2 regions of the Actinoplanes sp. NPDC051470 genome follow, and region 1 is predicted to be linked to the other one. Evidence: riboswitches for the same ligand, from Rfam matches in the RefSeq annotation. Region 1 holds a riboswitch; the other holds the start of a gene.
What was found. Region 1 has a riboswitch for ZMP and ZTP ahead of AB0M54_RS31750 (tetrahydrofolate dehydrogenase/cyclohydrolase catalytic domain-containing protein). Riboswitches for the same ligand answer to the same signal wherever they lie in the genome.
Positions count from the first base shown of each region.

Region 2: it holds a riboswitch for ZMP and ZTP, as region 1 does, so the genes downstream of both, AB0M54_RS46760 (glycine hydroxymethyltransferase) here and AB0M54_RS31750 (tetrahydrofolate dehydrogenase/cyclohydrolase catalytic domain-containing protein) in region 1, are expected to answer to the same signal.

Region 1 is NZ_JBFBAA010000022.1:29,745-37,232, reverse strand. Features, by position in the region: gene AB0M54_RS31765 (glycosyltransferase family 2 protein) at 1-804, shown strand, start outside; gene AB0M54_RS31760 (hypothetical protein) at 1,015-3,741, shown strand; gene AB0M54_RS31755 (DUF1616 domain-containing protein) at 3,741-4,622, shown strand; ZMP/ZTP riboswitch at 4,630-4,714, shown strand; gene AB0M54_RS31750 (tetrahydrofolate dehydrogenase/cyclohydrolase catalytic domain-containing protein) at 4,726-5,589, shown strand; gene AB0M54_RS31745 (FAD-dependent oxidoreductase) at 5,586-7,028, opposite strand; gene AB0M54_RS31740 (SGNH/GDSL hydrolase family protein) at 7,021-7,488, opposite strand, start outside.
Region 2 is NZ_JBFBAA010000061.1:101-7,588, forward strand. Features, by position in the region: partial or broken gene AB0M54_RS46755 (IS110 family transposase) at 1-136, shown strand, start outside; gene AB0M54_RS46760 (glycine hydroxymethyltransferase) at 219-1,634, opposite strand; ZMP/ZTP riboswitch at 1,672-1,762, opposite strand; gene AB0M54_RS46765 (sodium:proton antiporter) at 1,794-3,266, shown strand; gene erm (23S ribosomal RNA methyltransferase Erm) at 3,476-4,228, shown strand; gene AB0M54_RS46775 (discoidin domain-containing protein) at 4,484-7,488, shown strand, end outside.

The sequences.
Region 1 (7,488 bases):
CGCGGGCACGTCGACTACCTCTGCGAGCCGGCCCCCGGCCTGTCCTTCGCCCGCAACACCGCCGTCAAGGCGGCGCCCGGCGAGATCCTGGCCTGGATCGACGACGACGAGCGGGCCGACGTGAACTGGCTGGCCGAGGTGGCCCGGGCGCTGGCCGACCACCCGGACGCCGACGTGATCTCCGGCGTGATCGTGCCGGCCGAGCTGGAGACCCAGGCCCAGCTGTGGTTCGAGCAGTTCGGCGGGCACAGCAAGGGCCGCGGCTTCAAGCCGGACGTGTTCAGCCCGGCCACCGCGCACAAGCAGAGCCCGCTCTACCCGCTGCCGCCGTTCGGCACCGGGGCCAACATGACCTTCCGGCCCGGCGTGATCGAGCGGATCGGCGGCTTCGACGTGGCGCTGGGCGCCGGCACCCCGGCCATGGGCTCGGAGGACACCCTGGCCTTCACCCAGGTGCTGGTCGGCGGGGGCACGATCGTCTACCAGCCGTCGGCGGTCACCCACCACTACCACCGGCGTGACCTGGCCGGGCTGGAGAAGCAGATGGTCGGGTACGGCGCGGGGCTCACCGCGGCGTACACCAGCCTGGTGCTGAGCCGGCCGGGGCTGCTGTGGCCGCTGATCAAGCTGGCCCCCACCGCGCTGCGCGACCTGACCGGGTCGGACAGCCTGCGCGTCTCCACGCTGCAGGACGACTTCCCGCGCGAGCTGCTCAAGGCGAACCGGAAGGGGATGCTGGCCGGCCCGCGGGCGTACCTCAAGGGCCGCCGCGCCGCCCGGGCCAGGGCCCGGAGCGACAGCTGACCGTGCCGATCGCCCGAACAGCGGAAAAGTGGACCTGGTCCGGGGCAACATCGGAACAGGGACCACAGATGTCACGAGACCAGATGCCCGCCGGGGACATTCATGCCGAAGGACGACACACCCGAGCCGCGCACGCCACCAGGCTTGCCGCCGGCTCCGGTGACGTCGATCAACGGCGCCGGGTCCCCCGACGCCGCGGAGGCCCGCGAGATGTCTGACCAGCGATCCGGCGACCGGACCGCGACCGAGGAAGCGCCCGAGCCGGACGACCGCGCCCGCGGCACGGCCCAGGTGCCGGGCGGACGGCCGCCGAACCGGGTCGAGCCCGCCCGGGGCAAGGCGCGGGTGCGGCCGGCCGGGCCGGTCGAGGCCACCCGCACCAAGATCGCCGACATCCAGACGACCGAGGGCGTGCCGGCCAAGCCGATCCCGCCCGCGCAGGCGGCCGCGGCCGTCGGCGCGGCGCCGGCGCCCGAGGCCCAGGTCGCGCCCGAGGCCCAGGTCGAGGCCCAGGTCGAGGCGCCTGAGGCCGAGGTCGAAGTCGAGTCGCCTGAAATCGAGTCCGAGGAGCCCGTGGCCGCGGACGCGGAGGTCGCGGCGCCGGATGCCACCGACACCGTTGAGGCAGAGCCGGACGAGACCCCGACCGAACCCGAAGCCGAGATCGAGACCGCCGAGCCGGAGGCCGTCGTCGAGACGGCGGAGCCGGAGGCCGTCGAGGTCGTGGAGGCGGACGCCGTCGTGGCGACGGTCGCGCCGGACGTCGACGAGCCCGCGCAGGCCGAGGAAGACGCGGAAGCCGCCGAACCGGACGACTCTCAACCTCAGGTGGAGGCTGAGACTGAACCTCAGGCTCAGGTCGAGACCCCGGCCGGCGAGCACCCGACGCAGGTCATCCCGGTCGTGCCGGCCATCGACGAGACGGTCCGGATCATCCCCGGCGAAGAGACCGTCAAGATCATCCCGGGCGAGCGCACCAGACGAATCATCCCCGGGGCGGAGGAGACCCGCCGCATCACGGTCGTTCCGGGGCGCTCCGTGCGTACCCAGAAGATCCCGGTGGCCGCCCCCCTCGCGCAACCCGAGGTCGAGCGCCGCAAGGCGCCCCGCGGCGGACCCTACGACCTGGGCCGCGCGCCCTGGGTGCTGCTGCTGTCCAGCCTCGGCGTGCTGCTCGTGGCGCTGGCCTACACCGGCGGCCGGTCCGGCGCCGGCAGCGCCCCGATCGCCTACTGGATCGGCCAGGTGGTCGTCTTCACGCCGGTCGTGCTGCGCCTGCTGAGCCGCCGGATGGCCGGCGTCGCCGAGTCGTTCCTGCTGGTCATGGGCCTGGCCATCAACCAGTACCTGCTGAAGTGGATGTACAGCCCGGACCAGTTCCGGTTCCCGGACGAGCTCCAGCACTGGCTGGCCACCACCACGATCATGGAGACCGGGAAGCTGTTCCAGCCCAACCCGGCGCTGCCGCCCGCGGTGCACTTCCCCGGCCTGGCCGAGATGGGCGCGGCGATGGCGTCGATGACCGGGCTGCCGGTCAGCGGGGCCGGGATCATCGTGGCCGGCGTGGCCCACCTGGTCTTCGTCGGCGTGCTGTTCGTCTGCGTGCTGCGGGCCAGCAACTCGCCCGCGGTCGCCGGGGTGGCCTGCGCGACGTACGCCACCGCCCTGCACTACCTGTTCTTCAGCTCGATGTTCCTCTACCAGACCGCGGCGCTGCCGTTCTTCATGCTGACCATCTGGGCGACCCGGCGGTGGCGGGCCGAGGGCGGCAAGCCGTTCCAGGTGATCGCGATCGGCTCGATGGCGATGACCACGGTCAGCCACCACGTGACGGCGTTCGCGCTGGTCGCCACCCTGCTGCTGCTCGGCGTGACCGAGCTGTTCACCGAGAAGCCGCGGCGCTGGTCGGCGCTGGCCATGCCGCTGATCGCGCTGGGCGTGGTGACGGCGTGGATCCTGCTGGTGGCACGGGACGTGATCTCGTACCTCGAGGAGCCGATCCAGCAGGTCGCCACCACGATCGACACCCTGATGGGCGGCACCAGCGACGCGTCCACCGCGGCGCCGGCGGCCCCGATCTACCAGCTGATCCTGCAGGGCTCCGGCCTGCTCGGGCTGCTCGTGCTGTTCATCGCGGTGGCCCGGGACATGGTCATCCGGCGGGACCGGGACAGCTGGCGCTGGGCGGCGGTGATCGGCGGCCTGGTCTTCTTCGCCGGCAACGGGGTGCGGTTCCTGGGGCAGAACGGGCCGGAGATCGCCGGGCGGCTGTCCACGTTCACCTACATCCCGATCTCCATCGTCGCGGCGATCGCGCTGGTCCGGGCGGTGCAGATTTTGCCGTCCCGGGACTCGGCGGGACGACGGCACTGGGTGGCGCCGGCGCTGGCCACGCCGCCGCCGACCGGCCGGAACCTGGTGGTCCGGGTGCTGGCCGGCTCGGCCCTGGTCACGCTGCTGATGATCGGCGCCCGGGCCGGTGGCTGGCCGCCGCTGGGGTCGCTGCTGCCGGGCCCGTACCTGGCCGGCGGGTTCGAGCGGTCGGTGGACGCGTACGGGGTGGACGCGGCCGAGTGGGAGCTGCGGGTGCTCGGACCGGGCAACCGGGTCGGCGGCGACGTCACCTCGGTGTCACTGGCCTCCACGTACGGGCGGCAGGACCCGGTCCGCGAGGTCGGCCCGCTCTACTACGCCGACGAGTGGGGCCTGAGCGAGGACGAGCTGGTCGCCTCGATCCGGGTGAACTACCTGGTGGTCGACCGCCGGCTCAGCACCCAGCTGCCGCAGAGCGAGGCGTACTTCGAGAACGACCCGCACGCCGGCCGGATCACCGAGCCGCTGACCACCCGGCAGCTGACCAAGTTCGACGCGCTGACCGACGTGGACCGGCTGTACGACAACGGCACCGTCCGCATCTACCGCATGGGGGTGCAGTAATGAACTCCACGACGGTGAAGGCGCGCGCGCTCCCCGTCCTGCTGTCGGCGCCGGTCCTCACCGCGGCGGGCACCGTGGCGGCGGCCGCGTCGGTGCTGGCCGGGCCGCGGGCGCTGGCCATCCCCGGCGGGCTGGCCCTCGGCCTGCTGCTGCCCGGCCTGGCCCTGATCGCGCTGATCTTCCGGTACCGGACGCTGAGCGCGGTCGAGCGGACCGTGCTGGTGCCGGGGCTGAGCCTGGGCACGATGATCGTCTCCGGCCTGCTCCTCTACGTGGCCGGCTTCAAGCTCGACCGGGTCTCGTGGGCGCTCGGCCTGGCCGGGATCACCCTGGCCGTGCTCACCCTCAAGGCGGTGCCCGAGCGGGTCTGGCAGGGCGAGGAGGAGGACGAGCAGGAGGGCCCGAAGACCGAGCTGATCCCGGTCTTCCGGGACGACGCGCCCAAGCCGCCGCCCGGTCCGTTCGCGCCGACCTCGCCGGAGCAGAAGCTCGAGCGGCGCACGCTGGTCAAGCAGCTGCTGCCGATGCTGCTGGTGCTGGCCGTGATCGGTGGCGCGAGCTGGCTGTCGTACGCCAACTCGCACGACAGCTACCAGGTCACCGTCACCACCCTGTACTCCGACCTGCCCGGCCCGGTGGGCGCGGACAACGGCTGGGACGTCGACATCCGGGCGACCGGCCTGGTCGAGGCGGACGGGCCGTACACCGTGGTGGTGACCGACCCGACCGGCAACAAGATCATCGAGCGGCGCATCCCCGGCGGCGACGGCGCGTGGGGCGCCACCATCCGGCTGCCCTCGGCGACCCGGATGACGATCGGCCTGTACCGCGCGGGTGACACCGCCGCGTACCGCACGGTGATCGTGGCGGCGGCGCAGTAGTAGGTTGGTTTCCTCACGCGACTGGCGGCACCGAGGATGGCGACCACCATCGGGGAGCGTGGTCGTGGGCGCCGTCCGCCTGGGTGCCCACGCGGGAGAACCCATGACTGACACAGCAAGGCTGCTGCCCGGCGCTCCGGTCGCCGGCGCGGTGCTCGCCGACGTGGCCCGCCGCGCCGCCGACCTGCGGGCCCGCGGTGTCGAGCCGGCCCTGGCGACGATCCTGGTGGGCGACGACTCGGCCAGCGCCGGGTACATCCGGATCAAGCAGAAGCAGGCCGCCGAGCTGGGCTTCGTGTCACCGCACGAGCACCTGCCGGCCGACGCGAACCAGGACGACCTGAACCGGGTGATCGCCCGGTTCAACGACGACCCGGCGGTGCACGGGCTGCTCATCCAGTACCCGATCCCGGGCCACCTCGACTACGACGCCGCCCTGATGACCGTCGACCCCGACATGGACGTCGACGGGATGCACCCGCTGAACCTGGGCCGGCTCTCCAGCGGCCGGCCCGGCCCGGTCCCGTGCACCCCGGCCGGCATCGAGGCGCTGCTCGCGCACTACGAGATCCCGGTGGCCGGCCACGAGGTGGTCATCCTGGGCCGCGGCGCGACGATCGGCCGTCCGCTGGCGATGCTGCTCGCGCAGAAGCGGCCGACCGCCAACGCCGCGGTCACCGTGGTCCACACCGGCGTGCCGGACTGGGCCCGCTACACCCGCCGGGCCGACATCCTGGTCGCCGCGGCCGGCGTGCCCGGCATCATCCAGCCCGAGCACGTCCGGCCGGGCGCGACCGTGATCGGCGCCGGCGTCCGCTACGAGGGCCGCCGCCTGCTGCCCGACGTCGACGAGTCGGTGGCCGAGGTGGCCGGGGCGATCACCCCGCGGGTGGGCGGCGTCGGCCCGACCACCGTGGCCATGCTGTTCCGCAACGCGGTCACGGCGGCCGAGCGGGCGACCCGCTAGAACCACTCAGCGGCGGCGCGCCGGACGGCGTCCGGGTCGTCCTCGCCGGCCCAGGCCACGACGCCGTCGGGCCGGACGAGGACGGCGCCGGCCCCGAGGCCGTCCCCGGCCGTCCCGGTGGCGTACCGGATCCTGTCGTCAGCGACGCCGCGCAGGCGGCCGGGCCCGAAGTCGAGCAGGACGCCCCGGCCGGCCTGGAGCAGGTCGCCGAGGCGGGTGCCGTCCACGAGCCGGAAGTCCGGGGCGGTACGGCCGGCCAGCGGATGATCCTGGCCGAGGTCGTAGCGGATCGACGTGCCGGCGGTCCGCTCGTACACATAGGTCGTGCCGTCCCGGGTGCCGAGCAGGTCGCGGATCAGGGCCTGGAGCGCCGCGGCGTGCGGGCCGGGCCTCATCACCGCCACCTGGGCCCGCGACCAGTCGAGGACCCGGGCGCCGACCGGATGACGCTCGCGGGTGTAGGTGTCGAGCAGGCCGTCCGGCGCGGTTCCGCGTACGGTCGCCGCGAGCTTCCAGCCCAGGTTCATCGCGTCGCCCAGGCCGAGGTTGAGTCCCTGCCCACCGAGCGGCGAGTGGATGTGCGCGGCGTCGCCGGCCAGCAGCACCCGGCCCCGGCGGTAGGTCGTCGCCTGCATGGCCCGGTCGGTGAAGCTGGACGCCAGGTGGACCTCGCTCAGCGTCACGCCGGTGCCGGACACCCGGCGCAGCACGGCCTGGAGGTGGTCCCGGGACGGCGGCCGCGAGCGGTCGAACGCGCCGCCGTCGAAGTCCATGAGGCCGACGTAGCCGTTGCCCGGCGGCCGGATGTACATGCCGGTCGGCGTCAGGGTGAAGCCCGGGCTCAGCTTCTCCTTCTCGGCGATGGTGGCGAGCATGAGGTAGCCGGTGAGCTGGGGCTCGGTGCCGGTGAAGGCGAAATCGGCCGCCGCGCGCACCGTGCTGCGCCCGCCGTCGCAGCCGACCACCCAGCGGGCCGGGTACTCGTCGTCGCCGGCCCGCACGACCACCCGGTCGCCGGCCTGGACGACGCCGGTCACCGTGACGCCGCGCCGGATCTCGACGCCGAGCTCGACCGCCCGCTCGCCCACCGCCGAACCGACCGCTTCGAGGCTGGTCATGATGCCTTCCAGCGCCGGGCCGGGCCGCTCGTCCACGGCCACGTCGGCCGGGTCGAGCATCAGGCCGGCGAAGTGGCTGACACTCCGGGGCGGCAGCTCGCCGAGCCCGGACGCGTCCAGCAGCGACGGCAGCATCCCGCGGCGGTAGAAGGCTTCGACCGACCCGGCGTTCAGGCCCCGCATCCCGAGCGGCATCGCCTTCCACGGGGAGCTCGCGTCCGCGTCCCGTTCGAGCACCAGCACCGAGCAGCCCGCGAGCCCGAGCTCACCGGCCAGGAACAGCCCGACCGGGCCGGCGCCCACGATCACGACGTCATGCACGAGAGATCCCCTTGAACAGTGCGAGGTCGATGGAGTCGGCCAGGGCCTGATAGCCGGCGTCGCTGCCGTGCACGTCGCCCGCGTGGAAGCCGTCCCGGGTGCGGGTGGGGCCGGCCGGGTCGCGCCACACGGCGTCGAAGTCCAGCACCGCGTCGAACGCGCCGCCGGTGCGGATCCAGGCGTTGACCGCCTGCCGGGCGTCGTCGCCCTCGGGTGAGTACATGGGGTCGTTGCCGGCCGGCGTGAGCGTGGCGGCGTACACCTTCACCCCGCGTCCGCGGGCCCGGGCGATCAGCTGGTGGTAGCCCGCGATGATGTCGCCGGGCGTGATCGGCCCGCCCGGGAACATGGTCAGGAAGCCGGCCAGCTCGGGGTCGCGCGGAGCGTACGAGATGCCGATGTCGCCGAGCCCCAGCGCCACCACCACGTGGCTGAGGCCCGGTGTCGCCAGCACGTCCCG
Region 2 (7,488 bases), on a different contig from region 1:
GGGCCCGGGAGGACACACAGGGGCGACTCTGAACTCCAGCACGGCCGACCCCAACCCCAAGATCGACACTTCGGAAAAGTCACAACCCGGACCCGCCAACCACCACCCTAAAACACCAACCCCCGACACCCCTTGACAGAGGGGCGCCGGGAGCGACGGTCTGCGCCACCCACCGAGGCACGACATGAATTTCTTGACCTTGACCTTGATCTTGGGAATCAACCCAGGTCGACGCTGGGGTAGAGGGGGAACGGGGCCAGCAGTTCGGTCGCCTGCTTGCCGATGCGGTCGGCCAGGGCGGCGTCGAGGTTGTACTTGGCCTTCGAACCCGCGGCCGGCGTGGTCTGGGACAGCACCGTGTGGATGAGTTCGGCGATCTGATCCATCTCGGCCGTGCCCAGCCCACGGCTGGTGAGCGCGGGCGTGCCGACGCGGATGCCGGAGGTGTACCAGGCGCCGTTGGGGTCCTGCGGGATGGCGTTGCGGTTGGTGACGATGCCGGAGTCGAGCAGCGCCTGCTCGGCCTGGCGGCCGGTGAGCCCGAACGGGTGCACGTCGATCAGCACCAGGTGGTTGTCGGTGCCGCCGGAGACCAGCCGGACGCCGCGCTGGAGCAGGCCCTCGGCCAGCGCCTGGGAGTTGTCGACGATCGCCTGCGCGTAGCCGGCGAAGGACGGCTGCCGCGCCTCGGCGAACGCGATCGCCTTGGCCGCCATCACGTGGGCCAGCGGGCCGCCGAGCACCATCGGGCAGCCGCGGTCGACCTGGTCGGAGAGTTCGGGGCCGCAGAGGACGGCGCCGCCGCGGGGGCCGCGCAGGCTCTTGTGGGTGGTGGTGGTGACGATGTGGGCGTGCGGGATCGGGTCGAAGTCGCCGGTGAAGACCTTGCCGGCGACAAGTCCGGCGAAGTGGGCCATATCAACCATAAAGGTGGCGCCGACCTCGTCCGCGATCTCGCGCATGATGCGGAAATTCACCTTGCGGGGGTACGCCGAGTAGCCGCCGACGATCACCAGCGGCTTGAACTCGCGCGCCGTGGCCCGCAACGCCTCGTAGTCGATCTGGCCGGTGGCCGGGTCGACGCCGTAGCTGCGCTGGTCGAACATCTTGCCGCTGATGTTGGGACGGAACCCGTGGGTCAGGTGGCCGCCGGCGTCGAGCGACATGCCGAGCATCCGCTGGTTGCCGAACGCCGCCCGGAGCTCGGCCCACTCGGCGTCGGTCAGGTCGTTGACCTGGCGCTTGGAGAACTTCTTGAGATACGGCACCTCGACCCGGTCGGCCAGGATCGCCCAGTACGCGACCAGGTTGGCGTCGATGCCGGAGTGCGGCTGGACGTACGCGTACGGCGCCCCGAACAGCTCGCGGGCGTGCTCGGTGGCGACCGACTCGACGGTGTCCACGTTCTGGCAGCCGGCGTAGAAGCGGCGGCCGATGGTGCCCTCGGCGTACTTGTCGGACAACCAGTTGCCCATGGCCAGCAGCACGGCCGGTGACGCGTAGTTCTCGCTGGCGATCAGCTTGAGCGACTCACGCTGGTCGGTGAGCTCCTGGGCGATCGCGTCGGCGATGCGCGGCTCGATGGTGCGGACGACCTCGAGAGCGGAGCGGAAGGCTTGGGACTCGGCGTTCATCGGACCTCCACGGTTTGTGCAAGGACAGCACACGTACGGGAAAGGCCCAGGCGCACGGCAGGCGTCATCGGTGACGGGGCCGCTCCCCGATGGTTGCCCATCCGAACACGCCAGTCACGGCCCGCGCCAAAGCATACCGGTGCCTCTAGGTTGATCAACGTGAACGGTGTCGAGATCCTGCTCATCATCGGACTGGGTATCGCGGTGTCCGCCATCGCCAAGCGGCGCGGCATCGAACCCGGCCTGGTCATCGTGGTGCTGGCCGCGGCCGCGTCCTTCATACCGGGGCTGCCGCGGCTCGAGCTGGAGAGTGAGCTGATCCTGGCCATCGTGGTGCCGCCGCTGCTCTACTCGGGCGCCCGGACCGCCTCGTTCACGTCGCTCGGCGCCAACCTGCGGCCCATCCTCACCCTCGGTGTCCTGCTGGTCCTGCTGACCACGGCCGCGCTCGGGGTGATCTCGTCGTGGCTGCTGCCGTCGATGGGGCTGGCGGCGGCGTTCGTGCTGGGTGCGGTGCTCGCCCCGCCGGACACCATCACCACGGTGTCGCACGGTGGCGAGATCGGCCTGCCGAAACGGGTCACCTCGATCCTCACCGGCGAGAGCCTGCTCAACGACGCGACCGCGCTGACCCTGTTCACGATCGCGGTGGCGGCGGTCAGCGGCGAGAGCACCACCTGGGCCGGCGGGATCGGGAAGTTCCTCTACACCGCGGTCGCCGGGATGGCGATCGGCGGGATCCTCGCCGCCGGCGCCCTGTGGCTGCGCAAACGGCTGCACAACCCGGCGCTGGAGACGTCGCTGGTCCTGCTGCTGCCGTTCACCGCGTTCCTGGCCGCCGAGGAGATCCACGCGTCGGGCATCCTGGCCGTGGTGGTGGCCTCGTTCGGCGTCACCACGAACCTGACCTTCGACCCGCGGCACCAGTACGAGGGCGCCCACCTGACACGCATCCAGGAGGACCGGGTCTGGCCGGTGCTCGACTTCCTGCTCGAAACCTTCGTCTTCGCGTACATCGGCCTGCAGTTGAGGTTCGTCCTGACCGACCTCGAGTTCGGGCTGGGCCGGACGCTGCTCGCGGCCGGGGTGCTGCTGGTGGCCGCCATCGTGATCCGGCTGGCGGCGGTGTTCCTGCTGTTCGGGCGGTGGGCGCTCAAGGACCGGCAGTGGAAGCGGCGGCTGGAACGCGACCTGGTCTTCCGGCAGCGCTACGAGACGTGGCGGGAGCGGCGGGGCGGTCAGCCGTTCGAGCCGCTGTCGGGCAAGGAGACGCTGCTCGTGTCGTGGACCGGCATGCGCGGCATCCTCACCCTGGCGGCGGCCGCGGCGGTTCCGGAGGATGTGCCCGGCCGCGATGCCATCCAGGTGATCGCGCTGGTCATCACCCTGGGGACGTTGCTGATCCAGGGCACGACGCTGCGGGCGATGAGCCGGTGGCTGAAGATCGACCTGAGGGCGGAGGAGACGAGCGCCGGGGAGATGCGCCGGCAGGGTGCGGAGATCATCGCCGGGATCGACGGGTACGACGGGCAGCGCACCGCCCTGGGCCAGGCCGTCATGGACCGGCGGATGGACGAGGCGACCGCCCGCGACCTGATCGCCGAGGTCGACCTGCGGCAGGCGGCCGGGTAATTCGCTGTCGCGACTCTCCGGTGGGCGCTACGGTCGCCGGATGCACACGACGCACGCCCTGCTCACGATGGCGATGACGCCCGCGCGGGGCTCGATGCACTCGATCCGCCTGCGCGACCGGCGTCCGGTCCTGGGCGCGTAGCTCTCTTTCCGCTCGCTTCTCACCAGGGCCGTCCAGAGTCCGTTGTTCCTTCTCCCAGGACATGGTCATGGCGCCCTCTTCTCCGCGGCGTGCTCGCCGCATCTATGGACAGAACTTCCTCTCCTCCCGCCGCGTCCTCCGTCAGGTGTGTGACGCGGCCGACCTCAAACCCGACGACCTGGTGTACGAGGTGGGCGCCGGCCGCGGCCACCTGACCCGGATGCTGGTGCCGCGCTGCCGTTCCCTGGTGGCCTACGAGGTGGATCCGGCGGTGGCGACCCCGGTGGACGGTGCTTCGCTGGTGGTCGGCGACTTCCTCGCCGCCACGCCGCCACGGGAGCCGTTCGCGGTGGTCGGCAATGTGCCGTTCGCCCTGACGGCCGCCGTTGTCTCGTGGTGCCTCGACGCCGCCTTCCTCGATCACGCCACCCTGGTCACCCAGCGCGAATACGCCCGCAAACGCACCGGCGACTACCACCGCTGGACGCGGCTGACCCTCCTGACCTGGCCCACCCACGACTGGCAACTGGGCGCCACCATCCCGCGCACAGCTTTCCGTCCCGTCCCGGCCGTCGACGGCGCCATCCTGCGCCTGATCCACCGCGACATCCCGTTGGTGGCACCGTCACTGATGCCGGCCTGGCGCCGTTTCGTCGACCTCGGCTTCTCCGGCGTCGGCGGCTCCCTACAGGCCACCCTGTCCCGCCGCTACGGCCGCCGCGCATCCGGCGCCTGCCGAGCAGTCCGGGTCTGGGCGGACACCCCGGTAGGAGCCGTATGGCCCGAGCAGTGGCTAACCCTCTTCCGCCTCCTGGAGTGACCGGGGGGTTCAACCACTTACGCAGAATGAAGGGTGCGCGGCTCCGTTCTGGCCGCGCCAGCGGCCTGGAGCCTCGCGCCCGGCCTCGGCGGGAGCGACGGTCAGCACCACCCACCCAGCTACGACATCCAGACCTTGATCTTGAACTTGATCTTGATCGAAAAGGAGCGTCTCTATAACGAAGACTGCTCCGATTTGTCAGGGCGTGTCGTGGCGGGATATTCATTGCTCGTCTGCCGCGACGTGGAGGTCCGAGTGTCGTTGTCCCGCCGCCGCTTCCTCGCCTACGGCGGGGTCTTCGGCGCGGGCCTCACCCTGCCGGCCCCGCTCGACGTCGCCGCCACGCCCGACCCCCTGCAAAGTCCGCCCAAATCGGACGGAGTCGCCGACATCTATCACCGTGTGTTGCATCTGCACACACGCTGGGTCGAGCAACAGTGGGATCCAGGCATCGGCGCCTACAGCCCGGCCGACTTCCGGTTCGCGGCGGTGCTGGGCAATGCTGTGCTGCTCACCGATCGCGACTACGACCCGGCGCTGGCCGGTGTTGCCAAGAACACCCTGCTGGCCCGGACGGTGGCCACGATCGCCCGGTTCGCCGGCACGAACCGGCTGGCCGGCGGGGACGAGTGGGGCAAGCAGCTGTTCTGGGACTCGACCTTCGAGCTGTACTTCGTGCTGGCCGCGCGGCTGCTCTGGCGGGAACTCGACGCGCGGACGCGGACCCGGGTCGCGGCGATCGCGTCGGGGCAGGCGGCGTACGCGTTCGGGCTGGCCTACTCCGACGATCCGATGAGCGGCGAGTGGAGCCCGAACGGCGCGGCCGGCGGCTGGCGGGGCGACACCAAGCTCGAGGAGATGGGCGTCTACGCACAGGCCATCGCCCCCGGGCTGGCCTGGGGCAAGGACGACGCGGCGCTGCGCGAGCGGTTCTCGTTCTGGGCGGCCAACGCCAGCGGGTTGCCGACCGCCGACCGGGCCAACCTGGCCCGGCTGGACGGGCTGCTCGTCAAGGAACGCAGCCGCGCGCACAACATCCACGACACGTTCGTGGTGGAGAACCACGAGACGGTGAATCCGCACTACCAGGCCGAGCTGTGGCGGACCGCGGGCCGGGCGGCGATCCACTTCCTGGCCGCCGGCAAGCCGGTGCCCGAGGTGCTGCTGCACCAGCCCAACGGGCAGCAGCTGTGGCGCACGCTGCGGCTGCTGGCCAGCGACGCGGGCGAGCCGGTGATGCCGATGATCGCCGACCGCTACCACCTGTACGGGCGGGACGTGCTGCCGCTGGCCTACCTGGCCCAGGTGATCGGCGACCAGGACGCCGCCCGCGCCGAGGCCGACCTCGCCGCCCGGCTGGTGCCGTATCTGCGCCACGAGCCGGAGTACCGGCTGGCCAAGTTCAGCGGCGAGGACAAGTACGAGCCGGAGGCGCGGGCCGAGCTCGCCATCGCCTACCTCTTCCACCGGCGCCGCCGGACACCGACCCGGCCGGTGTCGAGCGCCGAGTTCTTCGCCCGGGCCAGCGGCACCCGCGACTTCGGCCCCGACGTGGGCCTGACCGCGCACCAGTCCGTCTCGGCCTTCGCCGCCACGGTCACCAAGCAGGGCTACGTCAACCTGCTCTGGCAGCCGCGCCACGACAACTGGCTGGTCGACACCCGCGCCGCGGCCTTCGTGCCGGCCTCCGCCCGCAATCCCGACGAGACGTGGACGCGGGCCTACGACCGGCTGCGCGACGGCGTCGACGCCACGGCCGCGGTGCTCACCTTCGGTGACAATTTCGCCGGGTACGCCACGCTGCCGACCGGCACGGTGGTGTACGCCAGCACCGGCATCGGCACCGACGAGGGCCCGCTCAGCCTGTTCAACCTGGACATGCCCGGCATGCCCGGGCTCACCGGCCGGCGCACGTTCACCAGCTCGACCGGCACCCTCACGCTGGACGGCAGCGGCGGCGGGGGCGGCGACGGCGGGGTCGACGAGCTGCGGTTCGAGCCGCGCAACGCCCGCTACGTCCGCATGCAGGGTCGCGAGGCGGCCAACCAGTACGGCTACTCACTGTGGACCTTCAGCGTCCTCGACGAGGCCGGCGCCGACATCGCCCAGGGCGCCCTGCCCGCGGCGTCGTCGTCCGACGTGACCTACCCGGCCTACAACGCCACCGACGGCAACCCCGAGACCCGCTGGGCCGTCGACCGCACCCAACGACACCGGCAGGACAGCTGGTTCGCGGTCGATCTGGGTTCGCCGGTCTCGGTCGCCGGGGTCAGGCTCTTCTGGGAGTCCGCGTACGCCACCAAGTACGTGATCCAGACGTCGATGGACGCGATCGGCTGGTCCGACGCCGTCGTCGTGCCGCAGTCGCACGAGATCTCCGGCGGCTGGGTCGACATCGACGGCCGCGCCGCGCTGGTCACCCACGGCACCGACCGTCCGATCACGGTCACCTCGACCGGCGTCATCGCGGCCACCGGCCCCGCGTCCCCCGTCCTGATCGAGGGCTACGCCCGCGACGGCCTCGACCTGCCCGCCCTGTCCCGCCGCCGCATCCCGCGCACCCCGCCCCCCTTGCGCGCCAGCGACGCCGACGGCTACCTGAGCCTCTTCAACCTCTCGCACGACCCGGTCCGCGGCGCGACGGTGATCATCCCGTCCACCCGCCGCCTCTACCAGGGCCTCCAGACCGTCCGCCGCGACGGCCTGGCCTGGTCGGTGACCCAGCCCGCGGCCACCGGCCGGGTCGAACCACCCCGCTTCGTGGTCTCCGGCCACCCGCCCATCGGCACCCGCTTCGAGGTGGTGAACTCACACCGCGTCACGGTGACCGCGCCACCCTCGTCACCGGTGGCGGTAACTCTGATGTCCGGCGCCTGGTCGACCCCGGTGCGCCTCGCGGCCGGTCAGGCTCGAACCGTGATCGTCCCCGGGGGCCCGATCACCCCGACCTCCGACCTGGCCCGTTCCCGGACAACGTTCCCGACGTCCCCGCTCCCGGTGGGAATGAACTCCCCGTCCTTCGCCGTCGACGCCAACCCGCTGACGTCGTGGCGTCCGGGTCCCACCGGCCGCATGGTGGTGGATCTGGGCGCCGTCTCGACCGTGTCGTCGCTGCGTCTGTCCTGGACGAAGGGCAGCCGGCCGCCGATCCGGATCGAGCGCTCCACCGACGGGGTGTCCTACCCGGCCGTCGCGCGGGTCCGCCGGCCCGGCCGTCTGACCGAGATCCCGCTCGACACCTCGGCCCGCTACCTGGCCGT